DNA from 4 places in the Endozoicomonas sp. ALD068 genome. Region 4 is predicted to be linked to each of the others. Evidence: predicted binding sites of a transcription regulator. Region 4 holds the regulator's gene; each other region holds the start of a gene.

Region 1 (6,072 bases), 720 kb from region 4:
AGGGGTTGATGTGGGCCATTCTGGCAGTGCAAAGCCTGTGCTATTTTTCTCTCTTATCTCAGGAACATTCTCCGAAGACATTAGCCACTGCCACAGAGATGACAAGAGTAAAACGGGCTGCTGGAGAAATGAGCCTTTAACGTCATCAGTTGACCTTACTGGTGAGGGCAAGAGCAGAGAGCCTTCAGGCACAAAGCAGACAAAATCGGATATCAGATAAGCCTCTTGATCAGACGTCCCATTTACGACGACGAGCAGAAGTCCTTGAGAGTTGTCAGCAGCAAATCCAATGACTGCCAGAGAGATCAAGAACTTACAAAAGAAAATGGTTTTAAGTCGCACACAAACTTTCGCTTTTCTTCAGTCGGAGCCTGAGTGTAGCTCATAGTGCGGGCACACCTGCCTGAGATATTGAAAAATGCTTTTTTTCTTGATCTATCAATCTCTTGTTCTAAATTTCCCCTTCAGGAAAAACACAAAACAGATGTAAGGATTAAGTTTTGAAAAAAACACTCTCTTCGTCATTGCTGTTATTGCTGGCGTGGCTGACTGTTACCTGTCACGCCGAATCATCAGAAAGACATTTTATTGTCGAGTTCGGCAACACCCCTCTGGGCGCCAAACCTTATTCATGGATATCCGTAGTAGAGGCAATAGCTGCTTTCGGCTTGCTTATGTATGGCCGAGGACACTACGGGCAACAAAACCAACCACAAAGTCAGCCACAAAGCCAGCCATCTCAATCGCAAGCCTCAGGAATAATTCCCCATCATACAGCTGCTTTCTCCAGCCTCATGTCTTCCGGCTCTGGGGGCGGTCACCAGGACCCCAAACAATCCCGACATACTTTGGGTTTAAATTGTTTCGTCGATTCCTGTCATGGTGTTTGTCGATTCCTGTCACAGGGTTTTGAAAGAAGTTCGACGGGCCACACTCATCATGACACGACGGAAACGCAAAGAGATAAGCTGGGAACCGGTCGTTCTTTGGGTATTCACATTCCAAGAATTGCATTTCGCGAACCAGAAAACTCAGCATCAATCAGCCATCTTTTGGCTGGTCCTGACCCCGCGACTTGGCCTGAACCTATGGTGAAAATCGTCTGGACACGTTCACTTGCCACAGAGTTCCCCCTTGAGCGATTTCGGCCATACGGCGTTATGGTAAGCGACATTGATGGTTATCTTAGGGAGCTTGGGAACCATACTATGAGTTTTAATTGTTCCTTCGATTCCTGCAATGGCTTTTGCAGACTCGGACAATACGACGGTGGTGGATCAACTGAAGAGTCGCTGAAATCCGAAGTAAGTTCGGCGAACCAAACTCATCACGGGATGACAGAATCACAAACCTTTCAGCCACAAGCTGGTGGACATTCGTTTTTTGACGCCCTAATAGCCGGGTTATTCCCAATTTCGCAATCTTCGCTAATAAATAATCATTCAACGGAGCCTGCGGGCACCCTGGAATATTCCAGCGACACCTATGGAGCAGGGTGGGATGTTGATTCCGATATGGATGTCGATCCCTATGAAGAGTAGTACGACATTGGTCGTCACAAAACTCTAAGACCTGAGCAGACAGACTGAACTTGCCAGAAGGCTGAGGTTCAAAGCTTTCGGTTACAACGACTTTTCCTCATGGGTACAATCTGTGTACACTCGTAGAGAATCGTTACCCACTGATAACCAAATTGAAGCAGAGAGGTCTCGCTGAAAAAGCAGCCCGGAATCAATTCCCTGACGACTTATCTCTTATATTGATCAACTAATGGTTTAAGTGCCCTCGCCTGCTGAGCAATGGCCGGATCAGTGCATTTTTCTGCACTACTCAACTTTAAATAGACACTATTATCATCTTCAGGCCAGCTGATCCTTAATCCTCTCTGCATTCGTGACACCAGGTTCTGCACGGAGCAAAAATTAACGACTGGCTCAAGTGCCCGTGCCTGCTCAGCAATGGCCGGATCATCGCTTCCTTGTGCACTTCTCAACCTTGTATAGATATCACTGTCGTCATCAGGCCAGATATCACCCCAAGCCTGCCTCAGCGACAACAGATTCCTGACAGAGTAAAAATTAACCAATGGCTCAAGTGCTTCTGCCTGCTCAGCAACAGCCAGATCATTGCTAGTTTTTGCAATACTCAACTTTTCATGGATATGCCAGTCATTATTTGGCCAGGTCTCTCTCCCTGCCCGCATTTGTGACACCTGATATTGTAAAGCGTACAAATTAGCTAATGGATAAATAGCCCGTGCCTGCTCAGCAATGGCTGGATCAGGGCTATTTACTAATCCCCGCAACGACCCCAGGAGATCACTTCCGGGCCAACTCCTTTTCCCAGCCTGCACTTGTGACATCAGATGCTGCGCAGAGTACAAATTCACCAATGGATAAAGTGCACTTGCCTGCTCAAAAGTGGCTAGGTTATCACCATCCCTCCATGCTTCAGCGATGGTTCCATCAGTACCATATAACCCAACATTTAACCCAACACTCAAGCCTGCTAAGAAATGGTCATCAGTACCAAATAAGGCAACATTCAACATTTCGAAGACACCACGGTCATCGTCTGGCCAGACACCTTTTCCTGCTTGCATTAGTAACACCAGATGCTGCACAGAGTAAAGAAAAATGGTCGGCTTAAGTGCCCGTGCCTGCTTAACAATGGCCGGAACATTACTGTCCAGTGCCATTCTCAACCTCAGAGCGATATCACGCTCATCGTCAGGCCAGGTCTTTCTCCCTGCTTCTATTTGTGAGATCAGATTTTGCAGGGAGTACAAACAAACTGAAGGCCAAAGTACCCGCACCTGCTCAGCAATTTCCGGATCATCGATACCTTTTGCCATTCTCAATTCTAAAAAGATATGCCCATCATTGTCAGGCCAGGTCGCTCTTCCTGACTGCACTTGTGACACCAGATGCTGCACAGAGTAAAAGTTAACTAATGGCCAAAGTGCCTGTATCTGCTCAGTGATGGCCGGGTCACTGCTAGCTCCTGCACGAATCAGCCTTTCATAGATATACCTGTCATTTTCAGGCCAGGTCCCTCTTTCTAAAAGCATTTCCTTCACAATATGAGCCACCTCTTGCATTTCTTTCTGGATCAGAAAGTCACCCAGAGCACTCTGATCCTGCCGACAATATGGACAGAAATGGTAGCCTTTAATGTTAATTTCTTTTGTTAGACACCGTTTCAGGCAGTCCATATGGAACAAATGCAAGCATGACGTCTTCACCACGTCATCAGATTCTTCAAGGTTATTCCGGCATGCTCTGCAAGTTTCCCCAACATATTCAACCCCCTGCGCTTCTTCAAAGTCATCCAAATCAGATTGAGGCAGCATAAAAACGGGATACAACATAACTGTTTCTGGCTGATGTACCTGCCTGTGACCAGACAAACCTTTCCCCGATAGTTGAGCAAGCAGTTCTGAAGCATCTAACGGCGCCTGACGGAATGACGAACTGTTGAACGCCCTCTTCTGTGTAATCTCTGCCAAAGCCGCAGATAAATCTTTGTCACTGACGAATTGTCCGGATTGACCGGGAGTGCTGCGATATCCATCATAAAACCATTGTTTCAACCACTGCCCGATCCTGAACAGAGCTGACAGGTAGTCAAACTGACAGTCAGGCCTATTAAACAATCCCTTGCCAGGAATACCCGGCATAAATGGTGGAGGTGGTGGGTCGGGTGGAAATCTGCCTCCTGATAATCGCAAGGCGGATTCAGGTGTTGATGTGGGCCATTCCGGCAGTGCAAAGCCTGTGCTGTTTTTCTCTCTTTTCTCACTAACATTCTCCGAAGAGATTAGCCACTGCCACAGAGATGACAGGAGGGCAACTTTAACGTCATCAGTTGACCTTGCTTGTGAGGGCGCATCAAACCATTGCTTTGCCTTTCCTTCTTGCGTTGCGGGAATACCAATAAGAAGTCCTTGAGAGTTGTCAGCAGCAAATCCACTGGCTGCCAGAGAGATCAAGAATGTAAATATGAAAGAAAACGGTTTTAAGTTGCACACAAATTTTCGCTTTTCTTCAGCTGGAGCCTCAGTGTAGCTGATACTGAATAGAGTGCGGTTTGGCTGCGGTGTTTTTCAGACAGCGTGTCCGGTCACGGCTATCTATCGCTCAATACCGGGTATACTGTTCCAAGATACTGAGAGTGGCGGCTTGAGTACTCAACTCCCATTTTTTTCAATTCTGTCATATTTCTGTAACACAGACCTTTTAAGGTACGCTCAATAATCTCTGCGACCAGTGCCATGTACCAACCAATAATAGAAGACAGCCCTGGTGTCGATTACAACACCCCGGCTCATAAACGTCATCAGTCACTTCGCTTTCTCAAAGATCACCTGACCCGGTGGGGTGTAGCCGTCGGTGGCCTCGGTGTTATTGCCGCCATTCTGCTGATCTTCATCTATCTTCTGTACGAAGTTGGGCCTTTATTCAAAAGTGCAGAAATTGAACAAAGCAGTACCTGGACACAGACGATCACAGGGGAGCAGCGCCCTCTCTATCAGAGTATGGAAGAACAGGCTGAACTGGCTTTTTCCATCACTGCCGACGGTGCCCTGACTTTTTCATCCACCCGAACCGGAGGGCAGAAATATCGCTATTCCCTGCCCCTTCCTGCCGGGACCTCAGTCACCACAATTAACAATGATCCATCCGATAGCAACCTCCTGGCTGCGGGTCTGAGTAATGGTCAGGTCATCATTTTCAAGCACGGCTATCAAATTACCTGGCCTGATGACAAGAGGCTGATCACGCCAAGGGTCACCTACCCATATGGTGAGGAAGCGATTGATCTGATAACGGATAATGAGGCTGTTTCACACCTGAGTATCAGTGATAGTGAAGATCAGCTGCTACTCACCGGTTATGGTGACAAGCGCCTCTATATGACCGCTTTTAGCAAGGAAGAAAACTTCCTGACGGAAGAAGTCACGCTTGAAGAAATGAGTGTCACTCTGCCCGAAGTGGATGGACCTGTTCACGATGTACTGATTGCTCCGGATCAGCACTGGCTTTTTGTTCAATCCGGTGCTGATGGCCTGACACTGATCGATATCAGCAACATCAATCAGCCTCACGTCGTGTCAGAGACTGACCTGACTAACGACTCGGCCAGAGTAACAACCATGACATTCCTGTTGGGTGGAGTTTCTCTGCTGATAGGCGATGACACCGGCATGGTCAGCCAGTGGTTCATGGTCAGAGATGAACAAAACCAGTGGCACCTGCAAAGAATTCGCGAGTTCGAGCTGGCCGGTGAACCTATTATGCAGATAGTGCCTGAGCATCGCCGCAAGGGCTTTCTGGCAGCCGATGACAAGGGTAATGTTGGCATCTTCTACACCACAGCCAACAGAACCCTGCTGACTGAGAAGCTGACCGACGGTCCTGTTGAGCAACTGGTTATTGCCCCCCGTAGCAACTACATGCTGGTGAGTAGCAATGGCTCTACCGAATTCTGGCGTGTTGAAAATGAACATCCGGAAGTATCCTTGTCGGCTCTCTGGGGTAGAGTCTGGTATGAGGGTTATGAGAAGCCTGAATATATCTGGCAGTCGTCTGCATCGAATAATGACTTTGAGCCAAAGCTGAGCCTGACCCCTCTGGCCTTCGGCACTCTCAAGGCCGCCTTTTACGCCATGTTACTGGCTACACCTCTGGCAATAGCCGGAGCCATCTATACGGCTTACTTCATGGCGCCAGCCATGCGTCGTAAAGTAAAGCCTGTCATTGAGTTGATGGAAGCACTGCCTACGGTCATTCTGGGTTTTCTGGCCGGTCTCTGGCTGGCCCCCCTGATCGAAAACAGTCTGGCAGGAATATTTGCACTCTTGTTGATTGTTCCAATCGGCATATTGCTCTTTGCTTTTGCCTGGGACTCCATGCCCGGTAAAATCCGCCACGCCGTCCCGGAGGGTTGGCAAGCAGCCCTGCTCATCCCTGTGGTACTGATCAGTGGTGCTATTGCCATGAACCTGAACGGTACCATTGAAGCAACCTTCTTTGATGGTGACCTGAGAACCTGGCTGACCACTGATCTGGG
Region 2 (6,072 bases), 460 kb from region 4:
TTTCTTGACGGCAGGATTGGCACGTATAACCTCGTCTATACTTTGCAGCGATGAAGGGTAGCCCGTTTGCTGATTTCGTTGGTGTAGCTCCTGCAACATGGCCAACTCCTGGTCATCGGAGGCTATATACCAGCTGCCATTTCTTCGGGCTGAAATATCAAACTGATCTTGCAGGGTCTGATAAATGCTCAGAGAGTCCAGGGCGGTCGGCAGCAGGTCTGCTGTCATGCCGGATGGAACAACCATGCCAAAGTTTCTGACGGTGGCCTGTACCGGTTGACTGTCTTTTTCAACCAGCAGTACCTTATACCCCCGCTTCGCAGCAGCGAAGGCGTGAAAAGTGCCAAGAATACCTGCACCGACAACCATTAAATCGTATTTCAAAGGTGTCTCCCTGTGTTCAAATGTGCTTAAGGATATCGGCCAGGCTGTCGAGCACCAGCGTTGGAGCGGCTGTTGCCAGTTGCTCCCGGGTCTGGGCGCCTGTAGTCACGCCAACCGTGATACCGCAGTGGGCGTTTTTTCCTTCCTCGATGTCAATGGCTGAATCTCCGGCTTTAAGTACCTGTGAACTGTCGTGAATACCGGTTTTCTCCATGGCCAGCTCAATCATGTCCGGTGCTGGTCTGCCGTTTGTTACATCATCCGCAGTGATCAGGGTGTCGAATTCGACCCCGGGCAGCCAGTTCATCTTTTTCAGCAGGCCTGTTGCTACCTGTCGGCTATAGCCGGTGTTGAGTGCGACCTTGATGCCTCTTGCCCGCAGCTCTTTCAAAAGTTCGGGGACGCCGTCAAAAGAGGTGACTGCCAGTTCTTCATAGGCCCGTGTCAGTTGTTTTTTAAAGGACTGGAAGATTTGTTCCGAGTCCGAGTGGTCAAAGCCTTTGGACGACAGGGTATCTTTTATGGCCTGATGCTTCTCTTTGCCTGCGCCATGCTCAAGGACTTCGTCCAGAGTGAAATCGTAGCCTGCGTCGACAAGACTCTTCTGAACGGTTTTGTAAACGACGTTGTGTTCATTGACCGTGGTACCAGCCATATCAAAAACCGCGAGTTGAATTTTGTTCATTGTGACCTCTTCTCATTTTTCAGATTCGGAAATTAAAGGGTTTGGACGTTCAGTAAGAAAATGGCTCATACCATTGGCACCAGCAGGTATTAATGACTCTCAAGTCATGGGGCTCACAGTGGTGTCAGCGGCTATAACCACCGCATCCTGCCGCCAATACTCAAAGTCACAGTCAATCAAGACATTCGATTGATCGTAGTTTGTTCGCTCAACCAACAAACCGGAACTGCCCGTGGTGACCTTGAGGTGCAAAGAAGCCTCGGCATTCAGGCCTACCGGGTACAACCTGAAACTGACCCGGGCATACTGGCGGTTATAATGCTCCTGATAGATATCGGAGAGTGATCGAGACAGATCATGCTTGAGCAGATCCGGGAAGTAGGCAGGGTTCATGTAATTTTCAACGTAGAGGACATTTCGCCCATCCACTGAACGAAGGCGTTGCAGCCGATACACAGGGGTCAGAGCTGGGATCTGAAGTAGCTTTTGAACCCTGGGCGGTGCTGGTACCCGTTCAGCATGGATCATCCGGGTACCGGGTACTCTGCCCTGGCGGGTAACGATGGTATGAAAGTTAGCATTCACCGTAGGGTCATAGGTCACTCTTTGCGGAGAAACAAACCAGCCTCTGCGATCTTCTCGATAGACCAGTCCGTCGGCTTCCAGTGATGACAATGACTCTCTGAGAGTAATGCGGGTGGTACCGAATTTTTCACTCAGCAATCGCTCCGAGGGTAGCTTGCTTCCCGGTTTTAATGCCCCGCTTTCTATCTGCTCGTTCAGGGCCGTGCGAATGATTTGATACTGATTTTTTCCCTGTCCCATAAATACTATTCTCTAAGGGTCAATGGATTTTCAACTGGTATAGACCATACTAAACGACTTTTATGACAATTAAATGATCGCTTTTATGACAATTAACTATTTGCTTGACTGACGTTGGGGGGAGCTCTTTTAGCTGTTGTTTCCAGACTGGTATGAATGTGAAATTTTTATGAAGAGTGGTCGCTGGGTATTTACAGAAAAAAGTGTCTCCATCATGATTTTGTACCAATTGGTATATACCAGACGATTGAAATTTCTGTTTCTACAGGTGTCTCATTAAAGTCATGTCTACAAAAGAAGTGCCCACTGTGAAAGAAAAGAGCCTGGAAAATCCTTATCTTCTGTTGACTCCGGGACCCCTCTCAACCTCTGCCAGTGTCCGAGAAGCGATGCTGCGTGACTGGTGTACCTGGGACGATGATTACAACCTTGGCGTGGTTGAAGAGATCCGCAGTCAGCTGATTAAACTGGCCTCGGATACTGATGACTACACCGCCGTTCTCATGCAGGGTAGTGGTACTGCTTCGGTAGAAGCAACCGTCGGGTCGGTTATCTCTGATGAAGGGAAATTACTGGTCATTAACAATGGGGCTTACGGTGCCCGTATTGCCCAGATTGCCGAGTATCTGAATATTCCCCACAGTGTTCTGAATTGTGGTGAGATTAATCCGCCGACGCCGGGGGAAATTGATCAGGTACTCTCTGAAGATAAAGCCATCACTCATGTCGCCATTGTTCATTGTGAAACCACAACAGGCATGCTGAACCCTGTTGAAGCAGTCGCACAGGTGGTGAAGAAACACGACTGTATTCTGATTGTTGATGCCATGAGCAGCTTCGGCGGTGTGCCGATTGACCTTGCCGGGCTGGGTATTGATTTTCTGATCAGCTCTGCCAACAAGTGTATTCAGGGCGTACCCGGTTTTGGCTTTGTTATAGCTCGTCGTACTCTTTTGTCCCAATGCAAAGGCCTGGCCCGCTCTCTGTCTCTGGACCTCTATGATCAGTGGCAATGCATGGAAAAGAATCACGGTAAGTGGCGTTTTACTTCTCCCACCCACACCGTAAGGGCTTTCCATCAAGCCCTGGCAGAGTTGATTGAAGAGGGGGGCATTGCTGCCCGTCACAAGCGCTACGCCAGCAATCAGCGTTTGCTCGTCCAGGGTATGAGTGAGCTGGGCTTCCGGTGCCTGTTAGACACTGAACTGCACTCTCCGTTTATAACTTCATTTTACTCCCCCGAGCACCCCGATTATGAATTCCTCCGCTTTTATGAGCAGCTGAAAGGGAAAGGTTTCGTCATTTATCCCGGTAAAGTCTCTGATGCTGACTGTTTCAGAATTGGCAATATCGGGGAAGTGTATCCGGAAGACATCAGCCGATTGATTAAAGCCGTTTCCGAAAGCATGTACTGGCAGGAACAGTAATACTGTCAGGGTGTGAACCTGAAAGTAAGCGCTGACTGATAGATGATCTGCCTGAGCCGCTGAGCTGATAGCCAGAGATTGAAAAAACAGCTTCATAACAAAGAGAGGTTATCGGTTAACCTGGTTCACGATCCAGCTTTCTGTAATGCACCGCTTCAGCAAGATGCTTCTGTTGAATGTCTTTGTCCTCATCAATATCCGCCAGAGTTCGGGCCACTCTCAGTATTCGGTGTACGGCTCTGGCTGAGTAACCCAGTTTGTCACACAGCCGGGTCATAAAATCCTGTTCTTGCTTATTCAGTGAACAGTATTCATCCATCTCGCTGGCAGACAATCGGGCGTTGGGTTTCCCCTGCCTGTGCTGCTGGATAGACCTTGCCTGAATCACCTGTTGACGTATTTTTTCAGTTGACAGGTTTTCATCTTCGGGCGGGTTTTCAAAAAGTCGCTCCGTTTTCTGACTGGAAACCTCTATCTGTAAATCAATGCGATCCAGTAAAGGACCTGACAGTTTTCGTTTATAACGTCTGACCTGCTCGGCAGAACACTGGCAGGCTTTCTGTGGGTCTCCAAGATATCCGCAGGGGCAGGGGTTCATGGCGGCAATCAACTGAAAGCCGGCAGGGAAGCTGGCCTGACCTTTGGCTCGGGAAATAACCACTTCCCGGGTTTCCAGGGGCTCTCTCAGTACTTCCAGGGCTACCTTTTGAAACTCCGGCAGTTCATCCAGAAACAGGACACCATTGTGAGCAAAGGAAATCTCTCCTGGTCGGGGCTGACTGCCACCACCCACCAGGGCGACGGCTGAAGCGGTATGATGGGGGTTGCGAAAGGGTCGCTGCTTCCATGAAGGGGGCTGGCTGTAGGAAGACAAAGTATGTATGGCGGCCACTTCCAGAGCTTCCTGGTCATTCATCTCGGGAAGAATCCCGGGCAGGCGACTGGCCAGCATGGTTTTGCCGGTTCCCGGAGGACCGTAGAAAATCAGATGGTGAGCACCAGCGGCCGCCGTCATCAAACCTCGTTTAGCCTGTTGTTGCCCCTTTACATCCAGCAGGTCGGGATAATCGACAGGGGATTCATTCCTGTTGCAGGTGGCTTCTGTAAGATGTTGATTACCGGTGAGATGAGCGCAGACGCCCAGCAGGTTTTCTGCTCCCAACACTCTGGCATCAGGGCAAAGGGCTGCCGCTTGTGCATTCATTTGGGGAAGCAGCAGTGTGTGAGCCGATTGGCTGCAGGCTATGGATGCTGGCAGTGAGCCGGTGATCGGTCTCAGCGCGCCTGAGAGGGCCAGTTCACCAAGAAACTCGTAACCTTCCAGAGACTCAGGTTTGAGCTGGCCCGATGCCGCCAGAATACCCAGAGCGATAGGCAGATCAAAGCGACCGCCTTCTTTGGGAAGATCAGCGGGTGCCAGATTAACGGTAATACGGGAAACCGGAAACTCAAAGCCACTGTTGAGGATGGCACTTCTTACCCTGTCTTTACTTTCACGAACAGCAGCTTCCGGAAGACCGACCATATTCAGAGCTGGCAGACCTGCCGACAAATGCACTTCAACCGATACCGCAGGTGCGTCCAGACCAGTTTTGGCGCGGGTTTGAACAACAGCGAGCCGCGACATAAACACTCCCTTCTTTTTGTGCTTGTTTTTGTTGTTTTGGCACACCGGAATGGAATGCCTTTGCAAAGCTGAAGGGTTGAGAATAGCAGTGATTCAGAGATTTGCTGGCAGAATTGCCCGGCCAGCAGGCTGGCCGGTGCAGAGGTCAGTTAATGATTTTCCAGGAACCGTCTTCCTGCAGGCAAGCCTGACCCCAGGCATCCTCAGTTTGACCACCTACTGTAATGGACTGTTGAAATTCACGGCAAACCAGACCGCTGGAGGCACTTTTGCCTTCTTTGGTAGTAACAACATAGCCGGAGGCATCGCCTTCATCCCAGATGATTTTTTCACCGACAGGCGCTGTAGTGGCTTTGATCTGTGCTTCTTCGTGAGCACGCTGCGCCGCTTCATTGATGTTGTCGAGAATTTTCAGCGTGATGGCCGTAAACGCCAGCCATTTGTAGGCATCGTTGTCATCGTGGTAATGGCCATAGCCGTAGTATGAGTTACCATAGTTTCTTACCACGACAATATTGTTTCTGATCACCCTTTTTCTAGGGGCTACAACGACCAGGTTGTTCTTAATGACCTTTGGGCCATCCCAGCCATTATGACGGTGGTCTTGACGATCATCTCTTCTGTCTTCTCTGTTATCCTGGCGGTCGTCTCGACGCTCTTCACGATTATCCTGACGGTCGTCATGACGTTCTTCGCGATTGTCCTTACGGTCGTCTCGACGCTCTTCACGATTATCCTGACGGTCGTCACGGCGCTCTTCACGGATTTCATCCCGATCATTATTGTCCGGGCTTGCATGGATCATTGTTGAGACCGGTGAAAAAGTGGTGAGTAAAACTAAAAACGTAAACAGTCGTTTTATCATATGGGTTCTCTCCAGAGAGGTCTGAAGCTCAATGGCTCCAGACCCGGAAGCTTAGTCGTTCAGCTGCCACTTCTCGGTTGTCTGTTATCAGGCAGACTTACCCATCAGCAGAACACTGGCCTGAACGCGTCCGGTTCCTTCGGTGTCGTAATAGAATCTTACTTTTTCAATGGCCCTTGCTTTGCCGGGCAGGTCAATGACGCGGGAGCTACCGCCTTTTCTGACTTTGCTGCGGATGGCTACTTCACGGCTCTGACCG
Region 3 (6,072 bases), 930 kb from region 4:
CCCTGCTGTTCTTTGTCGGGCTGTTTTACTTTTCCAATGACATTTACGAGCTGGTTTCCGAGCCTCTGCGCCTGCTAATGCCCGAAGGCACCAGTATGATAGCCACCGATGTAGCCTCCCCTTTCTTTGCTCCGTTTAAACTCAGTCTTGTGCTCTCCCTGTTTATGGCCATTCCCTTTATTCTCCATCAGGTCTGGGGATTTATTGCTCCCGGCCTGTACAAGAATGAAAAGCATCTGGCCATTCCATTACTCATAACCAGCGTCATACTCTTTTATACCGGTGTCGCTTTTGCCTATTTTGTGGTGTTCCCACTGATCTTTGGTTTCTTTACCACGACCGGGCCTGAAACGGTCACCATGATGACCGACATCAGTAGCTACCTGAACTTTATTCTTAAACTGTTTTTTGCCTTCGGGCTGGCCTTCGAAATCCCTGTCGCAACGCTGTTACTGATCTGGTCTGGCATGAGCACCGTTGAATCCCTCTCCAGGAAACGTCCTTATATCGTGGTGGGCTGTTTTGTGATCGGTATGCTTCTGACACCACCCGACGTTATCTCCCAGAGCCTGCTGGCTGGACCTATGTGGATGTTGTTTGAACTTGGACTTTTGTTTGCCAGGATGACGCCTTTTATGAAAAAGTCTTCTTGAGAACGACCCTGCGCCAAGGTCCGTATTTATCGGGAAAGCCTGGCAAGATTTAAAGCAATAGCACGCCATTTTCGGCCTGCAAAAAGCCATATACTTAAGCTACCAAAAGACCGAGATAACTACTTGTTTTTATTATATAAAAAAGTAGAAAAAGAAATAAACCGACATTTGGCCGGAAGCTAAATAGGCAATTAGACGCTTTATAAACCGTCAAATAGACGCTAGAGTAATAGACAATTAGCCGAAACTTGAAGCACCTTCTGATGCCAAATTTCCCACGCTACTTACAACCAAAAATAGAAGAGGCCTTGCAGGATACTCCTGTAGTCTGCCTGCTCGGGGCTCGTCAGGTGGGCAAATCAACTCTTTGTCGGAAGCTTTCCTCTGAGCGAGTTTACCTGACCTTTGATGATGCTTCTGTATTGCAAGCCGCCAAAGACGACCCAGCTGGATTTGTACAGAACCTGCCTGAATACGTGACATTGGATGAAGTCCAACGGGTTCCAGAGCTGCTCTTTGCCATCAAGGCTGAAGTTGATCGCAATCGCAAACCTGGCCGCTTTCTGCTGACAGGCTCAGCCAACTTGATGTTATTGCCCAGAGTCAAAGAATCGCTTGCTGGGCGTATTGAAATTTTGCATCTGCATCCACTGACAGAAGCGGAAAAAGAATCAACTCCTCCCATCTTTTTACAACGACTCTTCACACAAGCCCTGTCTGCCTCTATCAAAGGTGAGCAAAAAGAAATTCATGGTATCGCTGAACGGGTTTGTCGGGGCGGCTTTCCTGAGCCCAACACCCGCACACCCCATCGTGCACGACAATGGTTTAATCAGTATCTTCAGACCATTATTCAAAATGATATTCGGGATATTGCCAACATCCGTGACGAAGATGAAATGCTTAAGCTGGCTGAGCTGCTATCTCTTCGTACTGGCAATCTGCTCAATACCAGTAGCATCGCCACTGACCTGAAAATACGACGCGAGACCACCGATAAATACATCAGTATTCTGGAACACCTGTTTCTCTTCAACCGTTTGCCAGCATGGCATAATAATGCTGCCAAACGCCTGATAAAAGCACCTAAAATTCATATCGCAGACAGTGGGTTGGCAAGCAGGCTGAATCGACTGAAAGCTGAAGAATGGCAGCACTATTCGACCCCCTTCGGTCCCATTCTGGAGAGTTTTGTAATACAGCAGATAAGAGCTCTGACCGAATGGCTGGATGACCCTGTCCACCTCAGTTATTACCGGGATAAAGATCAGGTGGAGGTGGACTTGGTCATCGAACATAATCGTGATATCTACGGTGTAGAAATTAAAAAAGCTATCAGTATTCAGGAAAAAGACGGAGAAGGCTTAAGGCGACTTGCTGACCAGGCCGACAACCACTTTAAAGGTGGCGTGTTGATATATTGCGGTAACAATGCACTACCACTGAAGACAAAAAACTGCATGGCGGTGCCACTGGATTGGCTCTGGCGCAATGATATATAAGTACCTGATCAGCTGGTTTTGTTCCGCCACCAGCCAATGGAAAACGACATAACAAAATGTTTTTCACAAAAAAAAGCCGATGAGCATTCCAATCATCGGCTTTGTCAAATTGGCAGTCAGGTGACGGCTATTAAACCCCCACTTCACCACCACCGTCTTTCATAACAACCACCGTGGCAGAACGTGCCCTGTTAGCACCACTCTCATCCTTTGCATCGGTTGACCCGGCGGCAGGCCAGTTCGATGGATGCTGGATATTCAGGAAGAAGCTCTGGTGATCCGATGTAAACGCAAGACCAGTCACCTCACAACCATTTGGCCCCACAAAGAAACGCTTCAGTTGCTCCTGGTTGTTGGCGTTAACGGCTAACGAGTCCTCAGTGCTGCTTAGCTCAGATGGAATAATGGCCAGCATCTGGTCATTGGTGTTTTCATTGACACCACCATCTGTTTGAATCCACAACAAACCACGGTCATCAAATGCCAGACCATCCGGGCTGCCAAATTCATTGGCTTCATTCAATCCAGAGAGATTCACCAGGGCACTTTCTGATGCAAAAGAGCCGAACAGGAAGAACTCCCAGGTAAACTGGCTTGGATCAGCCCCTTCATTCCAGCGAATAATATGGCCATACTCATTTCCTTCACGAGGGTTGGCCACGTTGGTGTCGGTATCAGAATTGCCGTCCTGGTTATCACGATCAGTGTTGTTTGTCAGTGTCACATAAACAGAGCCGGTTTTCGGATCTACCGCAGTCCATTCGGGGCGGTCCATGGGGGTAGCGCCTACCAGATCAGCTGCACCCGGCGTGTTCAGGATAATTTCAGCCTGAGTCGTGAATCCTGAGATATCACCTAACCTTCCACCGTCTTTAGTGGTGGCATCGGGAGTCAGGGGCAACCACACACCCTGACCTTCCTCATCGAAGCGAGCGGCATACAAAGTACCTTCATCCATGTACTTTGCACCGGTGGCGAGACGATCTTCAGAGTCAGCATCTGCCGCGTCCCAGAGCTCTTTGGAAACAAACTTGTAGATGTACTCAAACCGGCTGTCATGGCCAGAATAGAAAACAACGGGCTGACCTTCTTCCAGTTTGCCAAATGAGCAGTCTTCGTGACGGAAGCGACCCAGAGCCGTCCGTTTAATCGCTTTAGCCTGTGGACTATAGGGGTCTATTTCTACAATGTATCCGTGACCATTAGCTTCGTTACGGAAATCCTCAGTCTCATCTCCGGAGCCCGGAGTTACATCAAAACGGGCAAACTCGCCGGTTTCGTTTTCGTCAGAAGATAGAGCAGTATCCCAATCATAACGGGTCCCCCTGGAACTGATACCCAGACGTATTTGTTCTTCAGTCCAGTTAGACGGGTCATCGGAACGGGTAAAATAGCCAGGCCAGTTTTCTTCACAGGTCAGATAAGTCCCCCAGGGAGTGTGACCATTACCACAGTTATTGTTGGTGCCCCGGGCAAGGGCTTTATTCCCTTTTTCATCCGTGTATTTGGTAATCAGCAGATCACTGTCTGCCACCGGCCCGGTCAGATCCATTTCAGAGCCTGCAGTGTAACGCTTGTTGTAGTTGCTGTTTTTAACCACATCCCAGACGCCATCAGTCAGTTTGATGTGAACCACTGAAACACCATGAGCGTTAATTTCTTTACGAACTTCCTCAGCAGGACGTACACCATTATTGTCAGTTGCCCCATTCGGATGCAGTCGCGTCTGATCAATAAACTCATGGTTTATACACAGCAGACCTTCAGTACTGTTGCCTTCAAGGGGGAAGAAATGCATCCCATCATGCATCATGCCAGTAGCATTCGCCTGATCGGTGGAACTGTTGGTGCCATCATCTTTCCACTCTGCCGCTAAATCATTCAATGGCGTTCCCCACGGCGCCAGAACCTGAGCGGAGTAGCCAGCAGGTACAGACACAGCATCGGTCTTGGAGCCGGAAATAGAGTCAAAGCCAAGAGAGAGCTCTGATGAAAAAACATCGTCAGAGTCGTCATCGTTACAGCCCGTTAAACCAAAGCTGGCCAGTGCACTAAATGCTGCCAGTGCACCCCCACGTTTCAGAACACTGCGGCGGGAGAGTTCTTTTTCCAGCACTGCCGAGATCGGCCTGTTATCACTGGAGTTATACACCGTCGGATCAAAAGTATATTTGCTCATGTAATATCTACTCGTTCAAGCCAGCTTTATTTGTTGTGTAATATCCTCTAAAGCAGGCTCATTAAACGACACAAGAATTACAGTGAAATGTATTTAAGATGACAGATTTAAAACAATCTTTTGACTGAAATGACGGCGAATGAAGAGGCAGGACAAAAGGCACATAAAAAAATACCCGTGGACCTAAGCCCACGGGTATTTTTCTATCAGGCGTGGTTACAACCGAACTTATTCAGCTTCAACGAATACCTTGATAGTCGCTGCAACGTCGGTGTGCAGCTGGATGGCGATGTCGTATTCGCCAGTAGCGCGAATGGGACCTTCGCCCATGCGAATTTCGCTCTTGGCTACTTCAACGCCAGCACCAGTGATGGCTTCAGCCAGATCACGTGAGCCGATAGAACCGAACAGCTTGCCTTCGTCGCCCGCTTTGGCGGTCAGGGTCAGTTCGATTTCAGCCATTTCAGCTGCACGCTTTTGGGCAGCAGCCAGCTTTTCGTTAGCAGCCTTTTCCAGCTCGGCGCGACGAGCTTCAAAAGCTTCAACATTTTCCTTGGTAGCAGGCACAGCCTTGCTGAAAGGAATCAGAAAGTTACGACCGTAACCGGCTTTAACGGTTACCTTGTCGCCCAGGTTGCCAAGGTTGGCAACTCTCTCAAGCAGGATAACGTCCATCGCTAGCCTCTTACCTTATACCTAGTGCCTGTCAGCCCTGAATCTGCTTACTCACGCGGTTGCGAAAATCAAACAGACTGTCAAGACAAGCAGTCAAAACAATAACCGGGTATGCCAGTTGCGTAAGGGTGATCAACAGCATATACAGTCCAATCAACCAGAAGCTGCCCCGTTGACGCAGTTTTACCAGCCCATGGACCAGCGCCAGACCTGCAATAAACAGTGGCAACGATGCGATGGGTACCAGGGCAGTCATCACAGGTGACAGTGCTGAACCCATCAAAGTGATGGTCAGTAGACCTACCCCGACAGCTGCGGGTAACCGCACCTTGCGGAATTCTTCACCGAATCCTCCGGGGTTATAGAGATCGGCCTGCCAGGAGCGCGCCAGCATCAAAGCCAGGACACAAAACAGTATGTGCACCCAGGCCAGAGCACCCGCTACGCCGTACTCCAGGACCTGTCTCAGATGTTCACCCGGTTGCAGAGCCTCTAGACTGCTACTGCCCTGGAGACTCTTTTTCAGAAACTCCATCACAGTGCCAGCCATGACGCTGATCATCTGCGGTGATATCTGGTACATGGCAAAAGCCACGAGGCCTCCCAGCGGCACAACAGCCAACAGGGTTTTCGGCCATGAGACAGTCTGGCGCAGGACGCAAGCCAGCAACGCTGTGGTTGCCAACCCGATCAATACGCTGTATTGACCAAAGGCGGCCCAGGCTATTCCGGGTAACAAAGCCCAAATCAGGACTTTCAGTCCGTGGTCAATGCCGCGACGCAGTATCACCAGAGATACAATAGCCGCACTCAACCAGAAAAGCATGGGAATACAGGCAAATATGACCGCCAGAAACAAGGAATGTTTCGGGCTTTTCATTGCCAGTTCCGCCAGTTTACGCATCAAGCAATACCTTCAGTTCCAGAGTTTGCCGACTGATCAGTGACGATCAGTATATGGCAGCAGTGCGATGTAACGCGCACGCTTGATAGCTGTCGCCAGCTGACGCTGATAACGGGCTTTGGTACCGGTGATACGGCTTGGTACAATCTTGCCAGTTTC
Region 4 (6,072 bases):
CTTGTTTCCTCCCGGGGCAGTTCTGGAAAATTGGATTTGTGCAGCAGGAGTGATGGTGCCTTTTATTGATTTTTCAGGCTTATCCTGGAAGCCGAGACATTATTTGAAACAGCAGATTCCAGAGCCCTGGAGAGACTGGCTGCTGGACAGAGGTTCCCTGACTCAGCGTTTGAAACATGAGTTTGACGGCGACTTCAGGGTTCAGGTTATTCGTCACGGGACCTTTATGCCGACCTGTTCGGAGCTAAAGTTTCTCAATAACTATGAACAGTCAAAGGCTACGTCCACGTCTGGTGAGTTGGCAGGATCATTCGAAAACAGACATTGCAGCAAAATGGCTTCTATCAGGGAGGTTCTGCTGATCTGTGGTGGCCGACCCAGAGTGTTTGCACGAAGTGTATTGCCTCACAGCAGTCTTATTGGCACGAACAGAGAGCTGCTGCAACTGGGCACTAAGCCCCTGGGGGAGTTTTTATTTAATCATCCCGGTATGCGTCGGGGACCATTTGAGGTAGCGGAACTGCCGGCTCGTCAGTTTAATCCTCATCTGGTTGAAAAATACTCTGATGAAACAGCCTGGGGAAGGCGGTCGTTATTTTATTTGCACGAAAAGTCTATATCTGTTTGTGAAATCTTTTTGCCGGACCTGTCTGAACAGACAGAGAAGCACTCCAGAGTCATGTCGAAGCATCCTGAACCCTGAAGCTCTACAAGAATGATTGTTTGTCGAAGCACTTACCTCGTGAAATATAGAGATTTCCGCAGTCGGTCTGGTCATGGCCTGATTGAGAACCTGGCCTGACCTGATAAACTGGCGATGCGGGTCATGATTCAGGGCGATGAGCAATAAGAATCTCAGCGATGATAATAAAGATGCAGATAAGCAGCTAAATATTATGATGCAATTCAGAAAACCAATGGCGGTATTGGCAGGCACTGAAGTAGTTCTGCAACGATTTCCCCGTTTAAAAGATTTCTTACGGCTGGCCCGGCTGGACCGGCCTATTGGTATTTATCTGTTGTTCTGGCCTACTATGTGGGCACTCTGGGTGGCGGCAGAAGGTGTACCGAGTCTGAAGAATCTGGTGATTTTTTCGGTCGGCGTGGTTTTGATGCGCAGTGCAGGCTGCGTTATTAATGACTTTGCTGACAGGAAAGTGGACGGCCATGTTAAGAGAACACAGCATCGACCGCTGGTAACGGGTAAAATTCAGGAAAAAGAAGCGCTGATCTATTTCTCCGGTATGGTACTTTTGTCTTTCATTCTTGTACTCTTTACCAATACTCTTACCGTCCAGCTCTCTTTTGCCGGATTATTGCTGGCCTCGGCTTACCCTTTTGCCAAAAGACACACTCATCTGCCTCAGGTGGTTTTGGGGGCTGCTTTTGGCTGGTCGATACCCATGGCTTTTGCGGCTCAGAGTGGCTCGTTGGGAAACATCGTCTGGCTGATGTTTCTGGCCAATCTCTTCTGGACAGTGGCTTACGATACTCAATACGCCATGGTGGATCGTGACGATGATCTGAAAGTAGGTATCAAGTCCACAGCCATTCTATTTGGCGAGATGGATAACCTGATTGTTGGTTGCCTGCAGGTACTTACCCTGATGACACTGGCCATGGCAGGCCATCAACTGGAGTTAGGTGCTCTCTATTATCTCTCATTGTTGGCTGTCGCAGCCCTTTTCGTTTACCAGCAATGGTTAACCCGTCGTCGTGAGCGTGAAGCCTGCTTCAGGGCGTTTCTTAGTAACCACTGGGCCGGAGCCATTGTATTTGCAGGTTTCGTGTTGAGTTATCTTTGATCTTCAATCCGGCTTAGAGCCCGGTAAGTATTGCTACTTATGGTGGCTGTGGGGATAAATGGCGAAAAGCCTTACCCTGTAAACCCTGAGGGATCTTTTTATTTTTAAGCTGCAATATCAGCCTTTAGTGTGTCATCTGCCTGTAACATTTCAAAGGTGTAATGTCCGGTGTATAGTGCGGTTGATCAAAGTAGTGAGAAGCAGCCTGAGCGATAGGAAAGGTGCTGTCCTGAGACACTACCATCCTGATATAGCCCTAATGAGCTTCAGCTGATAGATGCCAGAACGTCACCGCCGAAATCGAATCGACAGATAACAGGTAGAGATTAATGCCAGGAAAGACCATTCTGATCGTAGATGACGAAGCACCGATTCGCGAAATGGTGACCGTTGCTCTGGAAATGGCAGGGTATGACTGTCTTGAGGCAGCAGATGCCAGAGAAGCGCACTCTCTGATTGTGGATAACAAACCCGATCTGATCTTGCTGGACTGGATGTTACCAGATGTCTCTGGAATTGAACTGGCCCGTCGTCTGAAGCGCAATGAGCTGACCTCTGAAATACCCATTGTTATGTTGACGGCCAAAGGTGAAGAAGACCACAAAATCCAGGGACTTGAAACCGGTGCCGATGACTACATCACCAAGCCTTTTTCTCCCCGCGAGCTGGCTGCTCGTTTAAAAGCGGTTCTCCGTCGTACAGGCGGATTTGATAACCAGTCTCCCATTGTCATCAAGGGATTGGAGCTGGACCCTGTCAGCCACAGAGTCTCTATTGATGGCTCACCTGCTGAAATAGGACCTACCGAGTACCGTTTGCTGCAGTTTTTCCTGACGCACCAGGAGCGTGCCTATACCCGTGGGCAGTTACTGGATCAGGTCTGGGGTGGCAACGTTTATGTGGAAGAGCGAACCGTTGATGTACACATTCGACGCTTGCGTAAGGCCTTAGGTGATAACTACGAAGCCTTTGTGCAAACGGTTCGTGGTACTGGATATCGTTTCTCAACGAGGGTGTAAACCTTTTATGCTCAGTGCTCAGCAGTTATCTGGCCGGGAGTAATATGACAACAATTTCAAAAACCCATTTGCTGAGCCGCATGATCGCCTACGTGATTGTCGGGTTTTCCCTGGGCTGGTTGTTTGGAGAGCCTTTTTTAGGACTCTGTGTGGTCATGGGAGGTTATTTTGTCTGGAGCTTCCGTCAGCTTTTCAAGCTGCTGGACTGGCTGAATGACCCCAAGGCCAGGAGCAAAGAGCCTCCTGAGAGTAAAGGGTTCTGGGGGCAAATTTTTGATGGTATCTATCGATTGCAAAAACAGCACAGTCGTTCCCGGCAAAAGCTGGCCGGAGTGATTGAACGTGTTCAGGAATCAACTGCTGCGCTGAACGACGGTGTTGTAATGATAGATAATCAGAGCAACCTGGAATGGTGGAATCCCGCCGCTGGAACTTTGATAGGGCTTAAGACGCCTGACGATCAGGGGCAGTTGATTACCAATCTGCTACGTGATCCAAGGTTTGTCGACTACTTTGAGCAGGGTGGTTATCAAAAAGCTCTTGAGATCCCCTCGCCAATCAACCCTGATCATCAACTGCAATTTAATATAACGGTTTATGGCAAAGGCAATCGTCTCATGACCGTTAGAGATGTCACGCGCTTGAATCAGCTGGAAGTCATGAGAAAAGACTTTGTTGCCAATGTCTCCCATGAACTGAGAACACCACTGACAGTTGTGTCTGGATACATCGAAACCATGCTGGACAGTCTGGGCCCGGATTCAGGTCTGCCCCCTGTTTGGGAAAAAGCACTGAACAGGATGCAGGAGCAGTCGCTGAGAATGCAGAATCTGGTGGCAGACCTGCTGTTGCTGTCCAAACTGGAGTCGGCTGAAGCTCAGGCAGACGAGAATGGGGTTCATGTTAAAACCCTGCTCAGCAGTATCGTTGAAGACGGATGTGCGCTCAGTGGTGAAAGCCAGCATCAGATTTCTCTGGATTGTCCTGAAGATGTCTTTTTGGCAGGCAGCAGTAATGAGTTGCGCAGTGCCTTCTCGAATCTGGTCTTTAATGCCGTGCGCTATACACCCGAGGGTGGGAAAATACTTGTGCGCTGGTGGCAGGACGGGGAAGGCGGACATATGATGGTAGAAGACAATGGTGTCGGTATTGATCCAATGCATATTCCGAGGTTGACTGAGCGCTTTTACCGGATTGATAAAAGTCGTAGCCAGAATACCGGGGGAACGGGGCTTGGCCTGGCTATCGTCAAGCACGTCATGCTGAGACACGGAGGCAAACTCACGATCAGCAGTCACCCAGGAAAAGGCAGCCGCTTTATTTGCCACTTTCCGGAAAAATGCCTTGAGTTGGAACACTCATGAAAGCAGAAAAGGGCCGGTGGCACCTTTTCTGCTTTTAGGACTACCATCAAAAAATGAATAATCTTTTCATGGTTTCATCATTCGCGAACAGTCTGTTGTACTACAGACTGATCCTGACTATCTTTACTCTGAAACGCTAATCCCCGGGAGCTGGCAGGGTGGTGGATTTTAACCATCCTGCAAAGACCGGGCTTGCGTATTTGTATTTTCTTTACTAGTTTGTATCTGTCTCTTGAACACCTGCTGTGGGGTGCACTGCGGGCTGTTGGTCAGAGTGTTGATGAGAGTGGTCCCACCTGAGCACTCTGTAATGGGATCCCCAACTGATTACTTCGAGTCAGAGGGGGAGGTTTTTCAAAGAATGATACTTTGATCCATTGGTGTCTCTATTCAAGAAGTTGCAGACCGGGCATGAACCCGAAATACTGACGAAGGTAGACTTACTCTTCGCCAACGACGCATTCCAGACGTTTTTTGCCGGTGCGGTCCAGGTAGCTTTGGAAGTCACGCGGCAAGCGCCCTGTGGTAGAGCCATCCCATTGGACAGTGTCGCCGGCTTCTGTCTGGTACTCAAAAGTAAACCTTTGGACATTACGACGACGTTTTTGAGTCGCTATTTCCAGGTGGTCCAAGTCTTCCATTGAAATGCCGCGTTCGGCCATGATCTGCTTAACGGCTTCAATGTTTTCGAGTTTGGCTTGACGCTCTTCGTCAATCTTATTGCGGGCTTCAACTTTCTCCTGCATTACGTCCTGCATTCTGGAGATGATACGCTCAAGATCTTCGACATGAACATCTTTAAACAAAGAGCGGATACGAGTTTTACTGCTCAGGCGGTGATGAATTTCTTCAAAAACGTTCATTCAGGAACTCCCAATTCAGACTAATTCGACCGGGTATTAATGGTTATCAATGACGGAGGTAACTATTTATACAGGAAGCTTTAAATTGATGGAAGCATTTAATGTGCTTTTATGGACTATTTAAATAGATTTAATAACGTTTTATGTGATGGTAGGAATAATTTTGTGCAATACATAAACGGTTATGAGTCATCAAGACATGCAAATGAATTGAATTGCTTTGAGTGGGTATTGCTTGTTTTTAAAAAACAGCCATTCAGCCGTGCATCTGAATCTTTGAAAATATCGTTAATAGGCATCAAGCTTCTGGTTATCACCGTAGTCAGTATTTTTTGCATTGAACGGAAGGGCTGGTTCTTTCTGTCGTGGCAGCGGGGATTCGGTTTTAAGTGGATAGGATATGTGGGGCCAGAAGCCTGCCGGACTTAAGGCCGTCCCAAGCAGCTACTGCTCCTGCATCCATGCAGTCGTGAGGTTGCAATAGCAACCCTTGCTGCGGGGTGACCCGGACGGAGGCTTAAGTCCGGGAGACTCTCGGATGGCTTTTTAATTCTTATTAGTTTTCAATATAAAAAGACCCTCGTCTTTCAATCAGATCTTTTTAGTGAGACTTTCCGGAATCTTTTTTATCCGGGCACTGATAGCTTTTGCTTACCTTGTTATCAATGGTCACCGACTCCAGTTTGACATCAAATTGCCAGAGCCGGTGTACGTGCCTGAGTAATTCCTCTGTACTTTTATCCAGTGGACGTCCCTGGTGCTGGTAATGTCTGAGAGTCAGGGTTCGATCGCCACGCACATCCACATCAAAGACCTGGATATTGGGCTCCCGGTTGCCAAGATTGTATTGAGCAGCCAGCGACTCCCTTACTTCTTTGTATCCGGTGCTGTTATGAATCGCATCGACTTCCAGGTAGGACTTGCTTTCGTCATCCAGAACCGAGAAGAGTCTGAGTTCTCTCATCACCTTGGGAGACAGGAATTGCAGAATAAAGCTTTCATCCTTGAAGTTTTTCATCGC

Evidence for each region. The regulator PhoB, encoded in region 4, activates phosphate uptake and scavenging genes when phosphate is short. The targets are predictions, from matches to a motif close to TGTCATANNNNTGTCANA.
Region 1: a site for PhoB is predicted at 4,213-4,230, ahead of ACO6V5_RS20860 (ABC transporter permease subunit). Genes of this name have one in related genera too.
Region 2: a site for PhoB is predicted at 1,956-1,973, ahead of phnW (2-aminoethylphosphonate--pyruvate transaminase). Genes of this name have one in related genera too.
Region 3: a site for PhoB is predicted at 4,432-4,449, ahead of ACO6V5_RS21785 (PhoX family protein). Genes of this name have one in related genera too.

What each region holds. Positions count from the first base shown of each region.
Region 1 is NZ_JBLYNU010000004.1:5,641,222-5,647,293, reverse strand. It holds gene ACO6V5_RS20875 (RING finger protein) at 1-81, opposite strand, end outside; gene ACO6V5_RS20870 (hypothetical protein) at 501-1,541, shown strand; gene ACO6V5_RS20865 (RING finger protein) at 1,748-3,991, opposite strand; gene ACO6V5_RS20860 (ABC transporter permease subunit) at 4,274-6,072, shown strand, end outside.
Region 2 is NZ_JBLYNU010000004.1:4,469,383-4,475,454, reverse strand. It holds gene ACO6V5_RS16145 (TIGR03364 family FAD-dependent oxidoreductase) at 1-384, opposite strand, end outside; gene ACO6V5_RS16140 (phosphonatase-like hydrolase) at 401-1,069, opposite strand; gene phnR (phosphonate utilization transcriptional regulator PhnR) at 1,169-1,894, opposite strand; gene phnW (2-aminoethylphosphonate--pyruvate transaminase) at 2,179-3,321, shown strand; gene ACO6V5_RS16125 (YifB family Mg chelatase-like AAA ATPase) at 3,437-4,948, opposite strand; gene ACO6V5_RS16120 (hypothetical protein) at 5,094-5,813, opposite strand; gene ACO6V5_RS16115 (hypothetical protein) at 5,901-6,072, opposite strand, start outside.
Region 3 is NZ_JBLYNU010000004.1:5,852,154-5,858,225, reverse strand. It holds gene tatC (twin-arginine translocase subunit TatC) at 1-653, shown strand, start outside; gene ACO6V5_RS21790 (ATP-binding protein) at 917-2,155, shown strand; gene ACO6V5_RS21785 (PhoX family protein) at 2,286-4,334, opposite strand; gene rplI (50S ribosomal protein L9) at 4,563-5,009, opposite strand; gene ACO6V5_RS21775 (hypothetical protein) at 5,041-5,913, opposite strand; gene rpsR (30S ribosomal protein S18) at 5,950-6,072, opposite strand, start outside.
Region 4 is NZ_JBLYNU010000004.1:4,925,350-4,931,421, reverse strand. It holds gene ACO6V5_RS18025 (chorismate--pyruvate lyase family protein) at 53-703, shown strand; gene ubiA (4-hydroxybenzoate octaprenyltransferase) at 918-1,805, shown strand; gene phoB (phosphate regulon transcriptional regulator PhoB) at 2,135-2,824, shown strand; gene phoR (phosphate regulon sensor histidine kinase PhoR) at 2,869-4,188, shown strand; gene ACO6V5_RS18005 (hypothetical protein) at 4,629-5,051, opposite strand; gene ACO6V5_RS18000 (SpoVR family protein) at 5,653-6,072, opposite strand, start outside.